Regions from separate parts of the Streptomyces sp. NPDC058632 genome, predicted to be linked through region 3. Evidence: riboswitches for the same ligand, from Rfam matches in the RefSeq annotation. Region 3 holds a riboswitch; each other region holds the start of a gene.
The links. A riboswitch is a leader RNA that binds a small molecule or an ion and turns the genes downstream of it on or off. The one in region 3 is predicted to bind thiamine pyrophosphate.

Region 1 (6,954 bases), on a different contig from region 3:
TCCCCGCGCCACACCGTCCGGTCGGCGTCCGCGTGGTGTCCGGCGTACTGGACGAAGCGTCCGAACTGCTCGGACCAGAAGTACGGCACCGGGTCGTACACCGCCGGGGGCTCACCGGTGGCCGCCCCGGCGATGTTCGCCGCGACCGTGCGCGGGCCCTGGAGGGCGTTGTCCCAGTGGTGCACCAGCAGGCGTTCGCCGTACCGCTCCGAGGGGAAGGACGCGCAGTCGCCGACCGCGTACACGTCCGGCACTGAGGTCGTCAGGCGGGCGTCGGCGACCACCTCGCCGTACCGGCCCAGCTCGATACCGGAGCCGGCCAGCCAGGCGGTTGCGGGGCGGGCACCGATCCCGACGACGACGGCGTCCGCGGCCAGCCGCGAGCCGTCGTCCAGCACCACCGCGCCCGGCTCGACGCGCTCCACGCGCGCGTGCGTCCGCAGCTCCACTCCCGCGTCGCCGTACCAGGAGGTCATCGGGGCGGCCACCTCGGCGGGCAGCGCCTCGGCCAGCGGGCGGGCGGCGGCCTCCACGACGGTGACCGCGCAGCCCGCCTCGCGCGCCGCCGTGGCGAACTCGGCGCCGATCCAGCCGGCGCCGACGACCACCACGTCCTGCCGGCGCGCGAGCACCGGCCGCAGCCGTTCGGCGTCGTCCAGGGTGCGCAGCAGGTGGACGCCGGGGACCCCTTCGGTGCCCGGCAGCCGGACCGGTTCGGCGCCGGTCGCGACGACCAGGACGTCGTAGGGGACCGGCCCTGCCTCCGTGTCCAGCTCGTGGTCGGCGGGGCGCAGCCCGAACACCTCGCAGCCGAGCCGCAGTTCGATGCCGAGTGCCTCGAAGTCGACGTCGAGGGCGGAGTCCTCCGCCGTCCCGAGCAGGACGGCCTTGGACAACGGCGGTCTGTCGTACGGCTGGTGGGGCTCGGCGCCGATGAGGGTCACGGCGCCGGTGAAGCCCTGCTCGCGGAGGGCGACGGCGGTCTGCACACCGGCCATGCCGGCTCCCGTCACCACCACGCGCCGCGGCCCGGACGACCCTCGTTCCTGCGTCTGCTCGCTCACCTGATCACCATAGACACCCGTCCCGTGGCCGGTCGGTCCCAGGGTCCGGTCCGGTCAGGGGGTCGTGAGCTGCTCCACCACGCTGGTGCCGCTGCCCGGCTGCGACTCCCACTCCCAGGTCTCCTCCAGCCGCACCCTCCCGTCGGGCAGTTCCACGACCGTCGACGCGCAGTGTCCGCTCGAGGTGGTGCCGTCCCGCCCCAGCTGCACGTACCGGAAGTCCAGCCGGTCCCCTTCCCTGGTGCCCACCAGGTGCCCGCGGACGACGTCACCGCCCGCGTACTCGGCCCAGATCCGGCCGTCCCGCTCGTGGTAGACGAACCGGGTGCGGGCACCGACCTGCCCCGGCGCCTGGTCGGCGACCGGGGAGAGGACTAGGCCGTCGAGCGAACCGGCCATGTGAAGGCTCCCTACGCGTTCGTTGTTCCGGCATTGTTCGAGGGCTAGGCTGGCCACCGTAGAACACGCGCGGGAGTCCGGACGCACCGGGCTGAGAGGGAGGCTGGCGGCCTCCGACCGTATGAACCTGATCCGGGTCATGCCGGCGAAGGGAGGGGCTGGACGCCCATGTCGCCCACGCACACCTCAGGTGCCTCGGGTACCCCGGACGCCCCGGGCACCCCGCACGCCCCGGGACGTTCTCCGGACGTCCTCGTCGTCGGGGGCGGGATCATCGGCCTGGTCACGGCCTGGCGGGCCGCACAGCGCGGGCTGGCCACGACCGTGCTGGACCCCGAACCGGGCGCCGGTGCCGCCCGGGTGGCCGCCGGGATGCTGGCCGCCGTCACGGAACTGCACTACGGCGAGCAGACCCTGCTCGGTCTGAATCTCGCCTCCGCGCGCCGCTACCCCGACTTCGCCGCCGAGCTCACCGAGGCCACCGGCCACGACCTCGGCTACCGCCGCTGCGGCACACTCGCGGTCGCACTGGACGCCGACGACCGCGCCCATCTGCGCGAACTGCACGTCCTGCAGCAGCAGTCGGGGCTCGACTCGCAGTGGCTGTCCGGGCGGGACTGCCGGCGCCTGGAACCGATGCTCGCCCCGGGGGTGCGCGGCGGGCTGCGGGTGGACGGCGACCACCAGATCGACCCCCGGCGCCTGGCGGCCGCGCTGGTGACTGCCTGCGAGCGGGCGGGCGTGGTCCTGCACCGCGCGTGGGCCGAGCGGCTCACCGTCAGCGGGGAGCGGGCCACGGGCGTGGTCACCGCCGACGGCACCGCTCTGGGCGCCGGACAGGTGGTGCTCGCCGGGGGCAGCCTGAGCGGGCGGCTCGCGGGGATCCCGGCGGAGGTACGGCCTCCGGTACGTCCCGTGAAGGGGCAGGTGGTCCGGCTGGCGATGCCGGACCGGTTCGGTCCGCTCCTGAGCCGGACGGTACGCGCGGTGGTGCGCGGCAGCCATGTGTACCTGGTGCCGCGCGAGAACGGCGAGCTGGTGATCGGGGCGACCAGCGAGGAACAGGGCTGGGACACGACCGTCACCGCGGGCGGGGTGTACGAACTGCTGCGCGACGCCCACGAACTCGTCCCCGGGATCACCGAACTGCCGTTCACCGAGACCCGGGCCGGGCTGCGCCCCGGCTCCCCGGACAACGCGCCGCTGCTCGGTCCGTCCGCGCTGGCGGGGCTGGTCCTCGCGACCGGGCACCACCGCAACGGCGTGCTGCTCACGCCGGTCACCGGCGACGCCCTGGCCGAGGTTCTGACCACCGGTGAACTCCCGGCCGAGGCCCGCCCCTTCACTCCCCGGCGGTTCACCGCCGCCGCACTCACGGAGCAGCCCGCATGAACGATCCGGCGAAGGTCCCGGCCGGCCGGACCGGCACCGTCTCCGTCTGCGTCAACGGGGAGCCGCGCGAGGTGGCTCCGGGTACGGCGCTCGACGCGCTGGTCGCCACCCTGACCTCTGCTCCCTCCGGGGTGGCCGCCGCCCTCAACGAGACCGTCGTCCCGCGTGCGCAGTGGCCGCTCACGTCCCTCTCCGAGGGGGACCGGGTGGAAGTCCTGACCGCCGTCCAAGGAGGCTGACCATGGCCGACGATCCGTTCGTTCTCGGCGGTACGTCCCTCACGTCCCGGCTGATCATGGGGACCGGCGGTGCGCCCAGCCTCGAGGTGCTGGAGCGGGCGCTGGTGGCGTCCGGGACGGAGCTGACGACCGTCGCGATGCGTCGGGTGAACGCCTCGGTGCACGGCTCGGTCCTGTCGGTGCTGGACCGGCTGGGCATCCGGGTGCTGCCGAACACGGCGGGCTGCTACACCGCCGGTGAGGCGGTGCTCACCGCGCGTCTCGCGCGGGAGGCGCTCGGCACCGATCTGGTCAAACTGGAGGTCATCGCCGACGAGCGCACCCTCCTGCCGGATCCGATCGAGCTGCTGGAGGCGGCGGAGACCCTGGTCGACGACGGGTTCACGGTGCTGCCGTACACCAATGACGATCCGGTGCTGGCGCGGAAGCTGGAGGACGTCGGCTGTGCGGCGATCATGCCGCTCGGGTCGCCGATCGGGTCGGGACTCGGCATCCGCAACCCGCACAACTTCGAGCTGATCACGCAGCACGCGCGTGTACCGGTGATTCTGGACGCGGGTGCCGGTACGGCGTCGGACGCGGCGCTGGCGATGGAGCTGGGGTGCGCGGGGGTGATGCTCGCCTCCGCGGTGACGCGGGCGCAGGAACCGGTGCTGATGGCTGCCGCCATGCGGGGTGCGGTCGAGGCGGGGCGGCTGGCGCGGCGGGCGGGGCGGATTCCGCGGCGGCACTTCGCCGAGGCGTCGTCTCCCGCGGAGGGCCTCGCGGTGTTGGATCCGGAGCGGCCCGCGTTCTGAGGGTTCTCCCACCCGCGCACCATCCGTTTCCAGCCGGTCGGGAGGTGGAGGCTCCTCGCGGGGGTGTGTCGCCGTCGGCGGCTGCCGCGCCGTGTGCGTGGGTTGCGTCACAGGTCGGCCGCAGTCGCGGTGCGATCCGCGACGAAGCGGTGGGGGGTGTCGGCGGCTGCTCGTAGACTCGCCTGCGTGGACACGACCCTTCAGGACCCTCTGGTCGGGCAGGTGCTCGACGGCCGGTACCGCGTCGAGGCGCGTATCGCGGTCGGCGGGATGGCCACGGTCTACCGGGCCGTGGACACCCGTCTCGACCGCGTGCTCGCGCTCAAGGTGATGCACCCGGCGCTCGCCGCCGACGGCTCCTTCGTCGACCGGTTCATCCGCGAGGCGAAGTCGGTGGCCCGCCTGGCCCATCCGAACGTGGTCCAGGTCTTCGACCAGGGCACCGACCGGGGGTACGTGTATCTGGCGATGGAGTACGTCGCCGGCTGCACCCTGCGGGACGTGCTGCGCGAGCGCGGGGCGCTGCAGCCGCGGGCCGCGCTGGACATACTGGAGCCGGTGCTGGCCGCGCTCGGCGCCGCCCACCGCGCCGGTTTCGTACACCGGGACATGAAGCCGGAGAACGTGCTGATAGGGGACGACGGCCGGGTCAAGGTCGCCGACTTCGGCCTGGTCCGGGGCGTGGACACGGTGACGAACACCACCGGCACCGTACTGGGCACGGTCTCCTACCTGGCGCCGGAGCAGGTCGAGAGCGGTACCGCCGATCCCCGCGTGGACGTCTACGCGTGCGGCATCCTGCTCTACGAGATGCTGACGGGTGAGCGGCCGCACGAGGGCGACTCCCCCGCGATCGTGCTCTACAAGCATCTGCACGACGACGTGCCGCCGCCGTCGGCCGCCGTGCCCGGTATGGCGTACGCGCTGGACGAGCTGGTCGCGTCGGCCACCGCGCGCAACCCGGAGGTCCGCCCGTACGACGCGGTGGCGCTGCTCGCGCAGGTCCGCGGGGCCCGCGGCGGCCTCGACGCGGCGCAGCTGGACGCGGCTCCGCCGCAGGCGCTGTCGTCGGAGCACCACAACGCCGATGACCGTACGAGCGTCATCCCGCGCGCGCTGACGGTGCCCCGCCCGCTGCCCGTCAACGAGGACACGGACCACCGCACCAGCCGGCTCCAGTCCCCGGCGCCGCTGCCGCCCCGGCGCGGTCCGGGGCGGCTCGCTCCGGCGCTGCGGCGCGGCCCGATGGCGCTCGTCGTCGTGGTGCTGCTGGTCCTCGGGGCCGGAGCGGGCGTCTGGTACATCAACTCGGGCCAGTTCACCAAGGTCCCGCCGCTGCTGGCGAAGACCGAGAGGGAGGCCCGGGACCGGCTTGCGGAGGCCGGGCTGGGCGTCGGGCAGGTCGAGGAGGCCTACAGCGACTCCGTGGATCGGGGCACGGTGATCAGTACGGACCCGGAGGCGGGCGAGCGTATCCGCGGCACGGACTCGGTCTCGCTGACCCTCTCCAAGGGGCCGAAGACCGTGAAGGTGCCCGATGTGGACGGCGTCGCGCTGGACGAGGCGCGGTCCGCGCTGAGGAACGTGGGCCTGGAGCCCGGCATGGTCACCCGGGAGTTCAGCGAGGACGTGGCCAAGGACTCCGTGATCTCCACCGGGCCGGCCGGGGGCACCGAGGTCCGTGCGGGCTCGGCGGTGGCGCTCACCGTGAGCAAGGGCAACCCGGTGGACATCCCCGAGGTGACCGGCGAGGACCTTCGGGGCGCGCGCGCCGAGCTGGAGGAGGCCGGCCTCGAGGTGGAGGTCGCCACCGGGCGGATCACCTCCGAACACGACGCGGGCCGGGTGGCCCGGCAGAGCCCGGAGGCGGGCAGTGAGGCCGTCGAGGGGGACACCGTGACGCTGACGCTGTCCAAGGGCCCCGAGCTGATCGAGGTTCCCGACGTGGTCGGCGACAGCGTGGACGAGGCCACCAGGACGCTGGAGGCGGCCGGGTTCCGGGTCGAGGAGGACCGCGGGCTGCTCGGACTGTTCGGCGACACCGTCGACGAGCAGTCCGTGGCGGGCGGGGACACCGCCCCCGAGGGCTCGACGATCACCCTCAGGATCCGCTGATCCCCCGGTCCGCCGACGGCCGCCGGACGTACGCATGACACCCTGGACGGGTGAAGAGTCACCTGTCCGGCCCCGTCCGCAACCCGGTCGGCGGTCATGTCCCCGTGGCCGGCGGCCTGCGTTCCGTCGGCCTGTCCTACGCCCGTGAGCTGCGTGCGGAGGCCGTGCAGGTCTTCGTCGCCAATCCGCGCGGCTGGGCGACGCCGGTGGGCAGCCCGAAGCAGGACGAGGCCTTCCGCGAGACGTGCGCGGCCGAGGCGATCCCGGCGTACGTGCACGCCCCGTACCTGATCAACTTCGGGTCCCACACCCGGGCGACCGCCGAACGGTCCGCCGAGTCGCTGCGGCACTCGCTGCGGCGCGGGCGCGAGATCGGGGCCCTGGGCGTGGTGGTCCACACCGGCAGCGCGACCGGCGGACGCGAGCGGTCGGTGGCGCTGGCGCAGGTACGGGAGTATCTGCTGCCGCTGCTCGACGAGCTCACCCATGACGACGACCCGTTCGTGCTGCTGGAGTCGACGGCCGGCCAGGGCTCCTCCCTCTGCTCGCGGACCTGGGACTTCGGGCCGTACTTCGAGGTGCTGGACGCCCATCCGAAGCTGGGCGTCTGCCTGGACACCTGCCATGTCTTCGCGGCCGGCCACGATCTGGCCGAGCCGGGCGGGATGCACCGGACGCTGGACCTGCTGGTGGACACGGTCGGCGAGGGACGGCTGAGACTGATCCACGCCAATGACTCGATGGATGTGGTCGGCGCGCACAAGGACCGCCACGCGAACATCGGCGACGGCCACATCGGTGAGGACCCGTTCCGCGCCCTGATGACGCACCCCGCGACCGAGGGCGTACCGCTGATCATCGAGACGCCCGGCGGCAAGGAGGGCCACGCGGCGGACGTGGAGCGGCTGAAGAAGCTCCGGGAGTCGTCGTAGCCCACCCGGTCCGCCC
Region 2 (6,954 bases), on a different contig from region 3:
CGCTCGCGGCCGGCGGGGCGGCCATGATCGTCTCCGGGTACGTCTGGGGCAGCGACGGCGCCTGGATGGCCGTGGCGCTCACCGCGCTGGCGGTGCTGGTCTGGCGGATGGCCCAGCCGCCCGAGAACTACCTCAGGGATGTCACGGCGGGGGTCTTCGCCGCGTTCTACGTGCCGTTCCTGGCGACCTTCGTGTCGATGATGCTGGCCGCGGACGACGGGTCCTGGCGGGTGCTGACGTTCATAGTGATCACGGTCGTCGCCGACACCGGCGCGTACGCCGTCGGCTGGCGGTTCGGCACGCACAAGCTCGCCCCGCGCATCAGCCCCGGCAAGACCCGCGAGGGCCTGCTGGGCGCGGTCGGGTTCGCCATGGTGGCGGGCGCACTGTGCATGCAGTTCCTGATCGAAGGCGGCACCTGGTGGCAGGGGCTGCTGCTCGGCCTCGCGGTCTCGGTCAGCGCCACCCTCGGCGACCTGGGTGAATCCATGATCAAGCGGGACCTCGGCATCAAGGACATGGGCACACTGCTCCCGGGGCACGGCGGCATCATGGACCGGCTGGACTCGCTGCTGCCGACGGCGCCGGTGGTGTGGTTGCTGTTGGTGGTGTTCGTCGGCTCGGGGTGAGGGAAGGCCACGGTGCCGCGCGGCGGTAGCCGCACGTGGGTACGGTATGGACCGGCTGGACTCGCTGCTGCCGACGGCGCCGGTGGTGTGGTTGCTGTTGGTGATCTTCGTCGGCTCGGGTTGACGGTCATCAGGTACGCTGGAAGGGCCTGCGGCACTGGCTGCGGGCCCTTTTCACATTCCCCCGCCGATGCGGGGGTGTCCCGACGGTACGGCCATGCCGGAGCCAGGAGACCTGAGCCCTCCCCGCCGATACGGGGGTGCCGTAGGACCCGTCGTCATGAGGAGTTGCCCGACCGTGGCCCGTCCTGCTCCCGGTGAGCTCGCCTTCGTCGCCCCCCGCGGAGCGAAGAAGCCGCCGCGGCACCTTGCCGACCTCACGCCCGCCGAGCGCAAGGAGGCGGTCGCAGCGGCCGGTGAGAAGCCGTTCCGGGCGAAGCAGCTCTCGCAGCACTACTTCGCGCGGTACGCGCACGACCCGGAGCAGTGGACCGACATTCCCGCCGGTTCCCGGTCCAAGCTGCAGGAGGTGCTGCTTCCGGAGCTGATGTCGGTGGTCCGGCATCTGTCCACCGACCAGGGCACCACCCGCAAGACGCTGTGGAAGCTGTTCGACGGGACGCTCGTCGAGTCGGTGCTCATGCGCTACCCGGACAGGGTGACGATGTGCATCAGCTCGCAGGCGGGCTGCGGCATGAACTGCCCGTTCTGCGCGACCGGGCAGGCCGGTCTCGACCGGAACCTGTCCACCGCGGAGATCGTGCACCAGATCGTGGACGGGATGCGGTCGCTGCGGGACGGGGAGGTCCCCGGTGGGCCGGCGCGGCTGAGCAACATCGTCTTCATGGGGATGGGCGAGCCGCTCGCCAACTACAACCGGGTCGTCGGCGCCATCCGCCGCCTGACCGACCCCGAGCCGGACGGTCTCGGGCTGTCCCAGCGCGGGATCACCGTGTCGACGGTCGGGCTCGTGCCGGCGATCAACCGGTTCTCCGACGAGGGCTTCAAGTGCCGCCTCGCCATCTCCCTGCACGCGCCCGACGACGAACTGCGCGACACCCTCGTCCCCGTGAACACGCGGTGGAAGGTGCGCGAGGTCCTGGACTCCGGGTTCGAGTACGCGGCCAGGTCCGGGCGGCGGCTGTCCATCGAGTACGCGCTGATCCGGGACATCAACGACCAGGCGTGGCGCGGTGACCGGCTCGGGCGGCTGCTGAAGGGCAAGCCCGTGCACGTCAACCTCATCCCGCTCAACCCGACGCCCGGCTCCAAGTGGACCGCCTCGCGGCCCGAGGACGAGAAGGCGTTCGTGGACGCGATCGCCTCGCACGGTGTGCCGGTGACGATCCGGGACACCCGTGGACAGGAGATCGACGGGGCCTGCGGTCAGCTCGCCGCGAGCGAGCGGTAACCTGACCGGCACAGGAACAACAACTGCATACCGGGCCATCACACGTTCATATTCCGACAGGGGAGCGCCACAGCGCTGAGAGTGCGGCATCGGCCGCAGACCCTCCGAACCTCGCCCAGGTCATTCTGGGTAGGGAGATCGGTCATCACTCGAGCTGTTGCGCCCTGCCCGGGACACCCGCAGGGGTCCCGGGCAGGGCCGCGTCTCTTCCTGGTCACCCCCAGGAGGAAATACCGGTGAACATCACCAAGAAGGTCACGAGCCTGGCCGTAGGGCTGGGTCTGGTCACACTGTCCGCCTGTGGTTCCTCGTCCGACGGGTCGGACGGCTCCGGCGGCGACGGCCGAAGCGGCGGCGGTTCGAAGACCGTCACGCTCGTCAGCCACAACTCGTGGGCCGCGTCCGAGGACGTCGTCGCGGCCTTCGAGAAGCAGACCGGCTACCGGCTGAAGGTCCTGGAGGACGGCGACGCCGGGCAGGCCGTCAACAAGGCGATCCTGACCAAGGACAACCCCCAGGGCGACGTCTTCTTCGGCGTCGACAACACCCTGCTGTCCCGCGCCCTCGACAACGGGCTGTTCCAGCCGTACGAGGCGAAGGGCTCCGACCTCGTCCTTCCCGAGTACCGCGCCGACGAGGACAAGCACCGGGTCACCCCCGTCGACACCGGTGACGTCTGCGTCAACTACGACAAGGCATGGTTCGAGGAGCGCGACCTGGCCCCGCCGCGGACCTTCGACGACCTGGCCGAGCCCGCGTACAAGGACCTGCTCGTCACGTCGAACGCCTCCACCTCCTCGCCCGGCCTCGGCTTCGTCCTCGGCACCGCCGCCAAGTACGGCGACGAGAACTGGCAGGACTACTGGAAGAAGCTCAAGGCCAATGGCGTGAAGGTGGTCGACGGCTGGGAGCAGGCCTACAACGAGGAGTTCTCCGGCTCGGCCGGCGGCAAGCAGGCGGGGGGCGACCGGCCGCTGGTGGTGTCCTACGCCTCCTCGCCGCCCGCCGAGGTGATCTACGCCGACCCGAAGCCGAGGACCGCGCCCACCGGTGTCGCCGACGGCACCTGCTTCCGCCAGGTGGAGTACGCGGGGCTGCTGAGCAACGCGCAGAACCCCGAGGGCGGCAAGGCGCTGCTCGACTTCCTGATCAGCAAGCCGTTCCAGGACGACATGCCGCTCAACATGTTCGTCTACCCGGTGCGGGAGGCCGCCCAGGTGCCCGAGGAGTTCGTGGAGTTCGGACCGCAGGCCGAGAACCCCGAGACCATGGACCCGGCGAAGATCGCCGACCACCGTGACCAGTGGATCAAGTCGTGGACCTCGCTCGTCCTGAAGTGAGCCGTCCTGAAGTGAGCCGTCCCGAAGTGAGCCGGGCCGCGGCGCGGCGGCGCGGGGCCGCGGCCCGGCTCGCCCTGATGGTCTTGCCCGTCGCGTTCTTCGCCGTCTTCTTCGCCCACCCCGTCGCCGCGATCGTCGCACGCGGCCTGAGGGCCGACGGGGTCTGGCAGCTCGGGCGGATCGGGGAGGTGCTGGCGCAGTCCGACGTCCGGCAGGTGCTGTGGTTCACCACCTGGCAGGCGCTGGTCTCCACCGCCCTCACCCTCCTGATCGCCCTGCCCGGCGCGTATGTCTTCGCCCGCTTCGACTTCCCCGGCAAGCAGCTGCTGCGGGCCGTGGTCACCGTCCCGTTCGTGCTGCCGACGGTCGTCGTCGGTACGGCGTTCATGGCGCTCGTGGGGCGCGGCGGGCTTCTCGACGAGCTGTGGGGTCTGCGGCTGGACACCACCGTGTGGGCGATCCTGCTCGCGCACGTCTTCTTCAACTACGCCGTCGTCGTACGGACCGTCGGCGGGCTGTGGGGACAGCTCGACCCGCGGCAGGAGGAGGCCGCGCGGATGCTCGGCGCCTCCCGGCTCACGGCCTGGCGGACCGTCACACTGCCCGCGCTGGCCCCCGCCGTGGCAGCCGCCGCGCTGATGGTCTTCCTGTTCACCTTCACCTCGTTCGGTGTGGTGCAGATCCTCGGCGGACCCACCTTCGCCACCCTCGAAGTGGAGATCTACCGGCAGACGTCGGAGATCTTCGACCTGTCCACCGCCGCCGTCCTGACGATGATCCAGTTCGTCGCGGTGGGCGCGATCCTCGCCCTGCACGCCTGGACCGTACGGCGGCGGGAGACCGCGCTGCGGCTGGTGGACGCCTCCCGGACCGCGCGCCGGCCGAGCGGCACCGGGCAGTGGGCGCTGCTCGCCGGGGTCGTCGCCACCGTCGCCGTGCTGCTGCTCCTGCCGCTCGCGGTACTGGTGGAACGGTCCTTCGGCGACGTCGGCCTCGGCCACTACCGGGCACTGACCCACGACGACGGGGGCGTGTTCCTGGTCGCGCCGATCGAGGCGGTCGGCAACTCCCTGCGCTACGCGGTCGCAGCCACCGCCATCGCCGTGGTGATCGGGACCCTGGCGTCCGTCGCGCTCACCCGGCGCGACGCGGGACGGCTGGTGCGGGGCTTCGACGCCCTGCTGATGCTGCCGCTGGGAGTGTCCGCGGTGACCGTGGGCTTCGGGTTCCTGATCGCCCTCGACGAGCCGCCGCTGGACCTGCGCTCCTCCTGGCTCCTGGTGCCCCTCGCGCAGGCACTGGTCGGTGTCCCCTTCGTCGTGCGGACCATGCTGCCCGTGCTGCGGGCCGTCGACATGCGGCTGCGGGAGGCGGCGGCGGTGCTCGGGGCGTCGCCGTGGCGGGTGTGGCGGGAGGTGGACCTGCCGATGGTACGGCGGGCCGTGCTCGTCGCGGCGGGGTTCGCCTTCGCCGTGTCGCTGGGGGAGTTCGGGGCGACGGTGTTCATCGCGCGCCCGGACAACCCGACGCTGCCGGTGGCCGTGGCACGGCTGCTGGGCCGGCCGGGGGAGCTCAACTACGGACAGGCGATGGCCCTGTCGACGATTCTGATGATCGTGTGCGCGGTGGCGCTGCTGCTCCTCGAGCGGCTGCGGACCGACCGGTCCGGGGAGTTCTAGATGCTGCTGAGCCTCGAGGGTGCCACCGTCCGCTTCGGCGGGCGGGCGGTGCTTGCCACCGTGGATCTCCAGGTCGCCGAACACGAGATCGTCTGCGTGCTCGGGCCGAGCGGCAGCGGCAAGTCCACGCTGCTGCGGGCGGTGGCCGGGCTGCAGCCCCTCGACGCGGGGCGGATCTCGCTCGCCGGGCGCGACCAGGCGGGCGTGCCCGCACACCGGCGCGGGGTCGGGCTGATGTTCCAGGACCACCAGCTGTTCCCGCAGCGGGACGTGGGCGGCAACGTGGCCTTCGGGCTGCGGATGCGCGGCGCGTCTCGCGCCGAACAGACCCGTCGGGTAAGGGAGCTGCTGGACCTCGTCGGGCTGCCCGGGGCGGCCCGGCGGGCGGTGGCGGCCCTGTCCGGCGGCGAGCAGCAACGTGTGGCGCTCGCCCGCGCGCTGGCGCCCAGCCCGCGGCTGCTGATGCTCGACGAGCCGCTCGGTCAGCTCGACCGATCGCTGAGGGAACGGCTCGTCGTCGAACTCCGGGAGCTGTTCGGGCGGCTGGGCACCACCGTGCTCGCCGTGACGCACGACCAGGGCGAGGCGTTCGCCCTGGCCGACCGGGTCGTGGTGATGCGGGACGGGCGGATCGCCCAGTCCGGTACACCGCTCGAGGTGTGGCAGCGCCCGGCCGACGCGTTCGTGGCCCGCTTCCTCGGCTTCGAGAACGTGGCCGAGGCGACGATCGCCGCGGACGTCGCGGTGACGCCCTGGGGCAGGATCCCGGTGCCGGCGAACGCCCCGCAGGGCACCCGCACCCTGCTGGTCCGGCCCGCCGGCGTCCGTCTGGTCCCGGTCGGGGCGGGCCTGCGCTGCACCGTGGCCGCGCGTACCTTCCGCGGCACCCATGTCGCCGTCCGCCTCCAGCCCGAGGACGCGCCCGTTCTCGAGGCTGCCTGTGCGCTGCGGGCGGCACCGGAGGTCGGGGACGAGACCGGGGTGGAGTTCGACACGGACGAAATCGTCGTGCTCGGACAAGAGGCCCTGCCAGGGGTGAGCGGCATGACACCCCGAAACGGTCGCCGGAACAGCTTGCCCTGGTGAGGTGAACCGCCGGGAGGGACGAGGGCCCGCGCACAGCGATGGCCCGCCCCCACCGGGACGGGCCATCACGTCATGTCCTCGAGGCGTCAGCTGTCGCTGTTCGCCCCGCGACGGCGCATGCCGAAGAAGACCGCACCGCCACCGACGGCGACCAGGGCCGCCGCGATACCGGCGATCAGGCCGGTGTTGGAGTCGGCGCCGGTCTCGGCGAGGTTCGACTCACCGACGGCGGGCGACGGAGCGTTGTCCGAGGTCTCCGCCGGGGCGGTGGTCCCGGGCTCCGACTCCGACGGAGCCGGCGTACCGGGCTCGTCCTCGTCCCCGGGCGGGGTCGAGGCGGAGTCCGACGGCGTCGGAGCGGGCTCCGACGGAGCCGGGGGCTCCTCCTCTTCCTTGCAGGCCGTGGCCGGGGTGGTCAGGTTCGGCTTGATGTCCTCGTCCACGTAGGGCTCGGCCTTGACGTGGATGCGGTACTCGGCGTTGGGCTGCCAGTCCTCCTCGAAGGTGATGGTCACACCCTCGCGGGAACCCTTGACGACCTGCTCGCCGATCTTCTTCTCGTCGGCACCGTTGTTCTCCAGGAACACGGTGACGGTCGCGGGAACACCCGCCGGGTCGACGTCGGTGACGGTGATGACACCCTTGTCACCGACGCACTTCGCCTCGGCCGAGAACTCGTTGATGTTGCACGCGGCCGCGCTGCCGGCGAGGCCGATGGTGAGTGCGGCCGACGCGGAGACGACACCGAGGGTACGTACGGTGCGCGCGACGTTACGGCGCGAGGCCGTACGGCGTGATACGGACAGAAC
Region 3 (6,954 bases):
GGCGTCTGGAGCGGACGCGTCGCATGGAGCCGGTGTTCGCGCGTCAGGAGTACGCGCTGGGCACGGTGTGCGCGGCCGTCCCCATCACAGCCGGTGCCACGGCCGCGACGGTCGCCGTCTCTCTGCCGGTGCATCAGGTCCACCGGCTGCGCCCTGCCGCCCAGCAGTTGCAGACGGAAGTGGGCCGTCTGCTGGGGCCGTTGGCGCTCTCTATCAGCATCTGAAAACTTACTCCTTGTGATTTACCGTGTACGTTGAGCAAGATTCACCTAGTGCCAGGGGTCCATTCCCGGCCGGTCCGTAGCGAAGACGGGGTAGGCGATGCGCGAGTCCGTGCAGGCAGAGGTCATGATGAGCTTTCTCGTGTCGGAGGAGCTGTCCTTCCGTATCCCGGTGGAGCTCCGCTACGACACCTGTGATCCCTACGCCGTACGGCTGACCTTCCATCTTCCCGGTGACGCGCCGGTGACCTGGGCGTTCGGCCGGGAGCTGCTGATCGACGGCGTGGGCAGACCATGCGGCGAGGGTGACGTACGCGTATCGCCGGTCGACCCCGACGCCCTGGGCGAGGTGTTGATCCGGCTTCAGGTCGGCGGTGACCACGCGCTGTTCCGCTCGTCGACGGCGCCGCTCGTGGCCTTCCTCGACCGCACCGACAAATTGGTGCCGCTGGGCCAGGAAGGGGCGCTCGCCGACTTCGACGCCCATCTCGACGATGCGTTGGACCGCATCCTGGCGGAGCAGGGCGCCGGGTGAAGCGTTCCGCCACCGGGTAGCCGGTGGCGGAACGAGCCAGCACGTTCCGCCGCACCGTGCAGGAACGCTTCCGCAACGGGGACCGGGCCGCCCTGGTGGCCGGCTGTCGGAGGGCGGGTCGCCGGGGGAGGGACCGCGGACGGTCACGAGCCGACGGTGCGGTCCGGCGCAACGGGTCAGTGCTTGCGGCGCCTGCCCCGCCCGCCGCGTGCCGGAGCCGCCCGGACGCCTTCCTCGGCCGCCTGAGCCGTCGGACGGTCGGCCGAGACCACCAGGGCGGCCAGCGCCGTGGTGACCGGCACCGAGGCGACCAGACCGATCGAGCCGATCAGCGTACGCACGATCTCCTGCGCCACCAGCTCGCTGTTGGCGACCGTCCCCACACTGCTCTGTGCGATGGAGAACAGCAGCAGCAAGGGCAGCGCGGCGCCCGCGTAGGCGAGGACCAGGGTGTTGACGACGGACGCGATGTGGTCGCGGCCGATGCGGATGCCCGCGCGATACAGTCCGCGCCGGCCCATCGACGGGTTGGCCTCGTGCAGTTCCCAGACGGCCGACGTCTGCGTGACCGTCACGTCGTCGAGCACACCGAGTGATCCGATGATGATGCCGGCCAGCAGCAGACCGCTCATGTCGATGTCGGGGTAGAGGCCGTGGATCAGCCCGGTGTTGTCGTCGGTGTCGCCGGTCAGCGCTGCCCAGCTGATGAAGACCGAGCCCAGAATGCCGATCAGCAGCAGCGAGATCAGGGTGCCGAGCACCGCCACGGAGGTGCGTGCCGACAGTCCGTGGCAGAGATACAGGGCTTGCAGCATGATGGCGCTCGCCCCCACCACCGCCACGGCCAAGGGGTTCGATCCCTGCAGGATCGCGGGCAGGATGAAGAAGTTCAGCACCAGGAAGCTGACCGCCAGTGCGACCAGTGCCATCACACCGCGCAGCCGTCCGACGACCACGACGGCGACCGCGAAGATACCGGCGAGCAGGGCCAGCGGCACGCGCCGGTTCACATCGGCGACCGAGTACTGGAGATCCCTCGGAGCGGAGGGCTCGTAGGCGACCACGACCTCCTGGCCTTCGCTCAGCTGCCGTGACTGGTCCGGCTGCACGATCTCGGTGAAGGTGCGGCCCACATCGTCGCCGGTGTCGACCCTGATCGTCGCCTTCTTGCACGTGCCGTCCGCCTGCTGCTGCGCGGAGGATCCCTCGGCCGTCGAGGTGTCGCCGGTCGGGACGCCTCCGGACGCGTTGACGGACGAACAGCTCACCTCGTCCACCTTGGTGACCGTGGCCTGCTGCGTCTGCCGGTCGAAGCCGACACCGGTGCGTTCGTGGCCGGGTGCGCCACCCGGCCACAGCACCGCGAGACCGATCAGCACCGCAGCGCCGAACGGGATGAGGACCGCCGCGATGACCTTGCGCAGGTGCTTCGAGACAGGGGCGGCCGGGCCGTGGCTGTGACTGTGCCCGTGGCCGTTCCCGCCATCGGAGCCCGGACTGTGCTGGTGCCCGCCGTCGCCTGGAGGCGGACCGCCGTGTCCACCGCCCGAGTTCGGTCCGTCACCGGAGTTCGGGCCACGCCCGCGGCCCCCGCCACCGGGGTCCGGTCTGTGGTCATGACCCGGACCGTGATCCTGGCCGCGGGCTCGGCCTTGCCCTCCCCGGCCCTGCCTCGGCCCGTGAGCCGGGACCCGGCCGGGCAGGTGGCTCTGTGCCGCAGGTGCCTCGCCGGGATCGTGTCCATGCCCGAACCAGCCTCCGGAGCCGGGACCGTCTCCCTGGTCCTCCCCACGGTTCAGGCCGTTGTCGGGCGCGGGCCCTCTGCCACGGTCGCCGCCGGTTCGGGCGCCGGAGCCGCGGGGTGGTTCGGGCGGCGGGTACGGGGGAGGCTGCGTCGAGGTCACCGCCCGATCATCGCAAGAACAACGAGGGCCCTCTGTTCACCGCGCCAGAATTCCCGCTAGCGTGGAGGCACCTTTTGTACACGCGGGAGCTCGGAGCACCGGGCTGAGAGGGCGCTGACCTCTGTCCCAGCGACGTTTCACATGAAACATCACCGTTGTCCGAGTGATGTTTCACACGGAACGCCGACGGACGGAAGCCGCTGCGTCGACCGCTGAACCTGTTACCGGGTAATGCCGGCGTAGGGAGTAGGTCTCATGACCAACAAGGACGCACGCACGCCTGCCTCCACCCAGGATCCGACGGAAGCGTCGGTGCGGGAGGAGGACGGGAAGTCCATCGGCTGGCACAAGGTGTATGTCGAGGGCACACGCCCCGACCTGCGGGTGCCGGTCCGTCAGGTGCACCTCACCAACGGGCAGTCGGTCACGCTGTACGACACATCGGGCCCGTACACCGACCCCCTGGTCGACACCGATGTGCGCAGAGGGCTGGCGCCGCTGCGGGAGAACTGGGTCATCGCGCGCGGTGACACCGAGGAATACGCGGGTCGTCCGGTCCGCCCCGAGGACGACGGGATCAAGCACACCTCGCCACGCGGTGGACTGCGCAATCTCGACGCGGTGTTCCCCGGCCGGCCACGTCAGCCGCGCCGGGGCCGCGCGGGCGGGGCGGTCACACAGTTGGCGTACGCACGCCGCGGCGAGATCACGCCCGAGATGGAGTACGTGGCCATCCGGGAGAACGTGTCGCCGGAGGTCGTGCGTGAGGAGATCGCGGCAGGCCGCGCGGTGCTGCCTGCCAATGTCAACCATCCGGAGATCGAGCCGATGATCATCGGCAAACGGTTTCTGGTGAAAGTCAACGCCAACATCGGCAACTCCGCGGTGACCTCCTCCATCGAGGAGGAGGTGGAGAAGATGACCTGGGCGACCCGGTGGGGTGCCGACACGGTCATGGACCTGTCCACCGGCCGCAACATCCACACCACCCGGGAGTGGGTGCTGCGCAACTCCCCCGTCCCCATCGGGACAGTGCCGCTCTACCAGGCACTGGAGAAGGTCGACGGCAGGGCCGAGGAGCTGACCTGGGAGATCTACAAGGACACGGTCGTCGAACAGGCCGAACAGGGCGTGGACTACATGACGGTCCACGCGGGCGTACGGCTGGCGTATGTGCCGCTCACCGCCCACCGCAAGACGGGCATCGTCTCGCGCGGCGGCTCGATCATGGCGGCATGGTGCCTGGCGCACCACAAGGAGTCGTTCCTGTACGAGAACTTCGAGGAACTCTGCGAGATCCTCGCGGCGTACGACGTCACCTACTCGCTCGGCGACGGTCTGCGGCCGGGCTCGATCGCCGACGCCAACGACGAGGCCCAGTTCGCGGAGTTGCGCACGCTCGGGGAACTCAACCGGGTCGCCAGGCATTTGAATGTGCAGACCATGATCGAGGGCCCGGGACATGTCCCGATGCACAAGATCAAGGAGAACATCGAACTCCAGCAGGAGATCTGCGATGAAGCCCCGTTCTATACGCTCGGCCCGCTGACGACGGACGTCGCGCCCGCGTACGACCACATCACCTCCGGTATCGGTGCGGCGATGATCGCCTGGTGGGGTACGGCGATGCTCTGCTACGTCACGCCCAAGGAGCACCTGGGCCTGCCCGACCGTGACGACGTCAAGACCGGTGTCATCACCTACAAGATCGCCGCCCATGCCGCCGACCTCGCCAAGGGGCATCCGGGGGCGCAGGAGTGGGACGACGCCCTGTCCGACGCGCGTTTCGAGTTCCGGTGGGAGGATCAGTTCAACCTGGCCCTCGACCCGGACACGGCACGCGAGTTCCACGACGCGACCCTGCCGGCGGAGCCCGCGAAGACTGCGCACTTCTGCTCGATGTGCGGGCCGAAGTTCTGCTCCATGAAGATCAGCCGGAGTATCACGGAGCGGTTCGGCGGGACCTCGGCGGAGGGCGTGTCGGCCGAGGAGATCGCCGAGGGGATGCTGCGGAAGTCGAAGGAGTTCGCAGAGGCAGGCAACCGCGTGTACCTGCCGTTGGCGGACTGAGACGTACTGAACGAACGAGCGGACGGGAAGGACGAGGGGGCGGGCCGTTCGGGCCTGCCCCCTCCCCTCCCGGGAGGACGGGTCGGCAGACTGGATGCCATGACAGCGAGATCAATGAGCAAGGGGTCCAACCTTCCCGTCGATGCCCAGGCGGTGCACGTCGAGCTCGCTTGGGCGGCCGGGGCCGGTGTGCCCGACATCGATGCGTCGGCTCTGCTGCTCACGGAGACCGGGCGGGTGCGGGACGAGGGCGACTTCGTCTTCTACAACCAGCCGCGGCACACCTCCGACGCCGTGACGCACCTGGGGAAGCGGAGCGCCGCCGGCGCCGCGACCGACACGATCGAGGTGGACCTGCGTCTGCTGGAACCGGCCGTCGAGCGGATCGTGCTGTGCGCGTCGTCCGACGGCGGGACGTTCGGCCAGGTGCCGGGACTGGTGCTCAGGCTGCTCGACGCCGGCGTGGGGGCCGAGATCGCCCGGTTCGACATGGTGGCCGGGACGGAGACCGCGTTCATCGGCGGCGAGCTGTACCGGCGCCAGGGAAAGTGGAAGTTCCGCGCGGTGGGGCAGGGGTACGCCTCGGGGCTCGCCGGGCTGGCCACCGACTTCGGCATCACCGTGGACGACACTTCCCCGGCGGCAGCGGCCTCCGCGACGGCTGACGGCTCCACCACGGCACCCGGCGTGACGACGCCTCCTGCCGCCCTCGCGGTGCCGCCGGTCCCGCCGGCAGTACCCGCCACCCAGTCCCCGCCCCAGTCCCCGTCCCAGTCCCAGCCCTCGGGCGCGCCCGCCGCCTCCGCCCCGGGACACCCTGTTCCGTCCTCTGCGCCGTCGGCCGCTCCGCGGCTCACCAAGGGCGAGGAGCGGCTTCCGGTGGACATGCGCAAGCGGCTGTCACTGCGCAAGGAGCAGGTGGCAGTCAGTCTGCGTAAGCACGGGGCCGCCGGGGTCACCGCGCGCGTCATCCTCGTACTGGACGCCTCCGGCTCCATGTCCTTCCTGTACTCCAGGGGAGTTGTGGCGGACGTCGTCGAACGTATGGCCGCGGTCGCCGCGCAGCTGGACGACGACGGTGAGATGCAGGCCTGGACGTTCGCCTCGAATCCGGCGCGGCTGCCGGACCTGCTCCTGGGCGAGCTGCCCGAATGGCTCCGGCTGCACGTACGGGTGGGAGAGATGAGCCTCTTCCGGCGCGGGCGGAAGAAAGGGCTGGACCCGAGCCAGGTCGACATGCGGGAGGTCGGTATCCAGAACGAGGAGCAGAAGGTCATCGCCGAGGTCCGCTCGTTCGTCAGGCACAGCCCCGCGGCGGCCCCGACGCTCGTGCTGTTCTTCTCCGACGGCGGTGTCTACCGGAACGCAGAGATCGAGCGGGAGCTCCGCGAAGCGGTGGAGGAACCGATCTTCTGGCAGTTCGTGGGCCTCGGCCGGGCGAACTACGGCGTGCTGGAGCGGTTCGACACGCTGCCCGGACGCCTTGTCGACAACGTCGGCTTCTTTGCCGTCGACGACATCGGCACCGTGCCGGACCCGGAGTTGTACGACCGCTTGCTGTCCGAGTTCCCTCAGTGGATCACCGCAGCGGGCCGGGCGGGCGTTCTCCGTTCCTGACCGCCATGGCCCAGGCCGGTAAGGGCACACAGGGCGGCGCGCCGGGCACCCGGCTCACGCCCCTCGGTGCGGAGCCTCGGGAACGGGCTCCGCAGGTGAGGGAGCGCAAGCCGACGGCCGGGCCGTCCGAATACCGTGGTCCATCCGGCAGGTTCATCCGGTTCGACCGGCTCCGGTGGGGCCGGCTTATTCGGTTGCTTCGGCTACTCCGGCTTGTGTTCCGGCCCTCCGAAGTCCGGGCTGGTGTAGTCCGGACTCGAGTAGCTCGGGCGTCGGCGGCGGTTCGTACCCTCGCCGGGGCTGGTGAACCCTGGCCGGTCGTAACCGAGATGCGGGATACGGCCGGCCGGTTCGGCCGGTGCCGCATAGTGCAGTGCGGCCGCCGTACCCGGGTCGGCGAGCGCGTCCCGCAGGAACGGGACGATCCCCCGCTCCAGCAGTGCCTCGTGCCAGGCTTCCCTGGCCAGGGTCATCTCCTTGTCGGCTTCGCCGTACGGCCCGCTTCGGGCCGAGGGCTTGTTGCGCAGTGCGGTGAGCAGCAGGCCCACCGCGGCGACCAGGATGGCGCCCGCGGTCACGGCGCCGAATGTCCAGCCCGTGGTGAGCA

Region 1: linked by a shared signal. The riboswitch ahead of thiO (glycine oxidase ThiO) and the one ahead of thiC (phosphomethylpyrimidine synthase ThiC) in region 3 are both predicted to bind thiamine pyrophosphate.
Region 2: linked by a shared signal. The riboswitch ahead of ACFWVE_RS05445 (thiamine ABC transporter substrate binding subunit) and the one ahead of thiC (phosphomethylpyrimidine synthase ThiC) in region 3 are both predicted to bind thiamine pyrophosphate.

Annotation. Positions count from the first base shown of each region.
Region 1 covers NZ_JBHXQZ010000046.1:9,909-16,862, forward strand. The annotation lists gene ACFWVE_RS18895 (NAD(P)/FAD-dependent oxidoreductase) at 1-1,064, opposite strand, end outside; gene ACFWVE_RS18900 (hypothetical protein) at 1,119-1,463, opposite strand; TPP riboswitch at 1,523-1,634, shown strand; gene thiO (glycine oxidase ThiO) at 1,632-2,855, shown strand; gene thiS (sulfur carrier protein ThiS) at 2,852-3,094, shown strand; gene ACFWVE_RS18915 (thiazole synthase) at 3,097-3,891, shown strand; gene pknB (Stk1 family PASTA domain-containing Ser/Thr kinase) at 4,078-6,006, shown strand; gene ACFWVE_RS18925 (deoxyribonuclease IV) at 6,057-6,938, shown strand.
Region 2 covers NZ_JBHXQZ010000008.1:58,846-65,799, forward strand. The annotation lists gene ACFWVE_RS05435 (phosphatidate cytidylyltransferase) at 1-629, shown strand, start outside; gene rlmN (23S rRNA (adenine(2503)-C(2))-methyltransferase RlmN) at 910-2,040, shown strand; TPP riboswitch at 2,089-2,194, shown strand; gene ACFWVE_RS05445 (thiamine ABC transporter substrate binding subunit) at 2,277-3,380, shown strand; gene ACFWVE_RS05450 (ABC transporter permease) at 3,458-5,059, shown strand; gene ACFWVE_RS05455 (ABC transporter ATP-binding protein) at 5,060-6,145, shown strand; gene ACFWVE_RS05460 (LAETG motif-containing sortase-dependent surface protein) at 6,232-6,954, opposite strand, start outside.
Region 3 covers NZ_JBHXQZ010000058.1:15,025-21,978, reverse strand. The annotation lists gene ACFWVE_RS21900 (IclR family transcriptional regulator C-terminal domain-containing protein) at 1-224, shown strand, start outside; gene ACFWVE_RS21895 (SsgA family sporulation/cell division regulator) at 322-756, shown strand; gene ACFWVE_RS21890 (YibE/F family protein) at 933-2,459, opposite strand; TPP riboswitch at 2,733-2,923, shown strand; gene thiC (phosphomethylpyrimidine synthase ThiC) at 2,916-4,730, shown strand; gene ACFWVE_RS21880 (VWA domain-containing protein) at 4,830-6,347, shown strand; gene ACFWVE_RS21875 (hypothetical protein) at 6,551-6,954, opposite strand, start outside.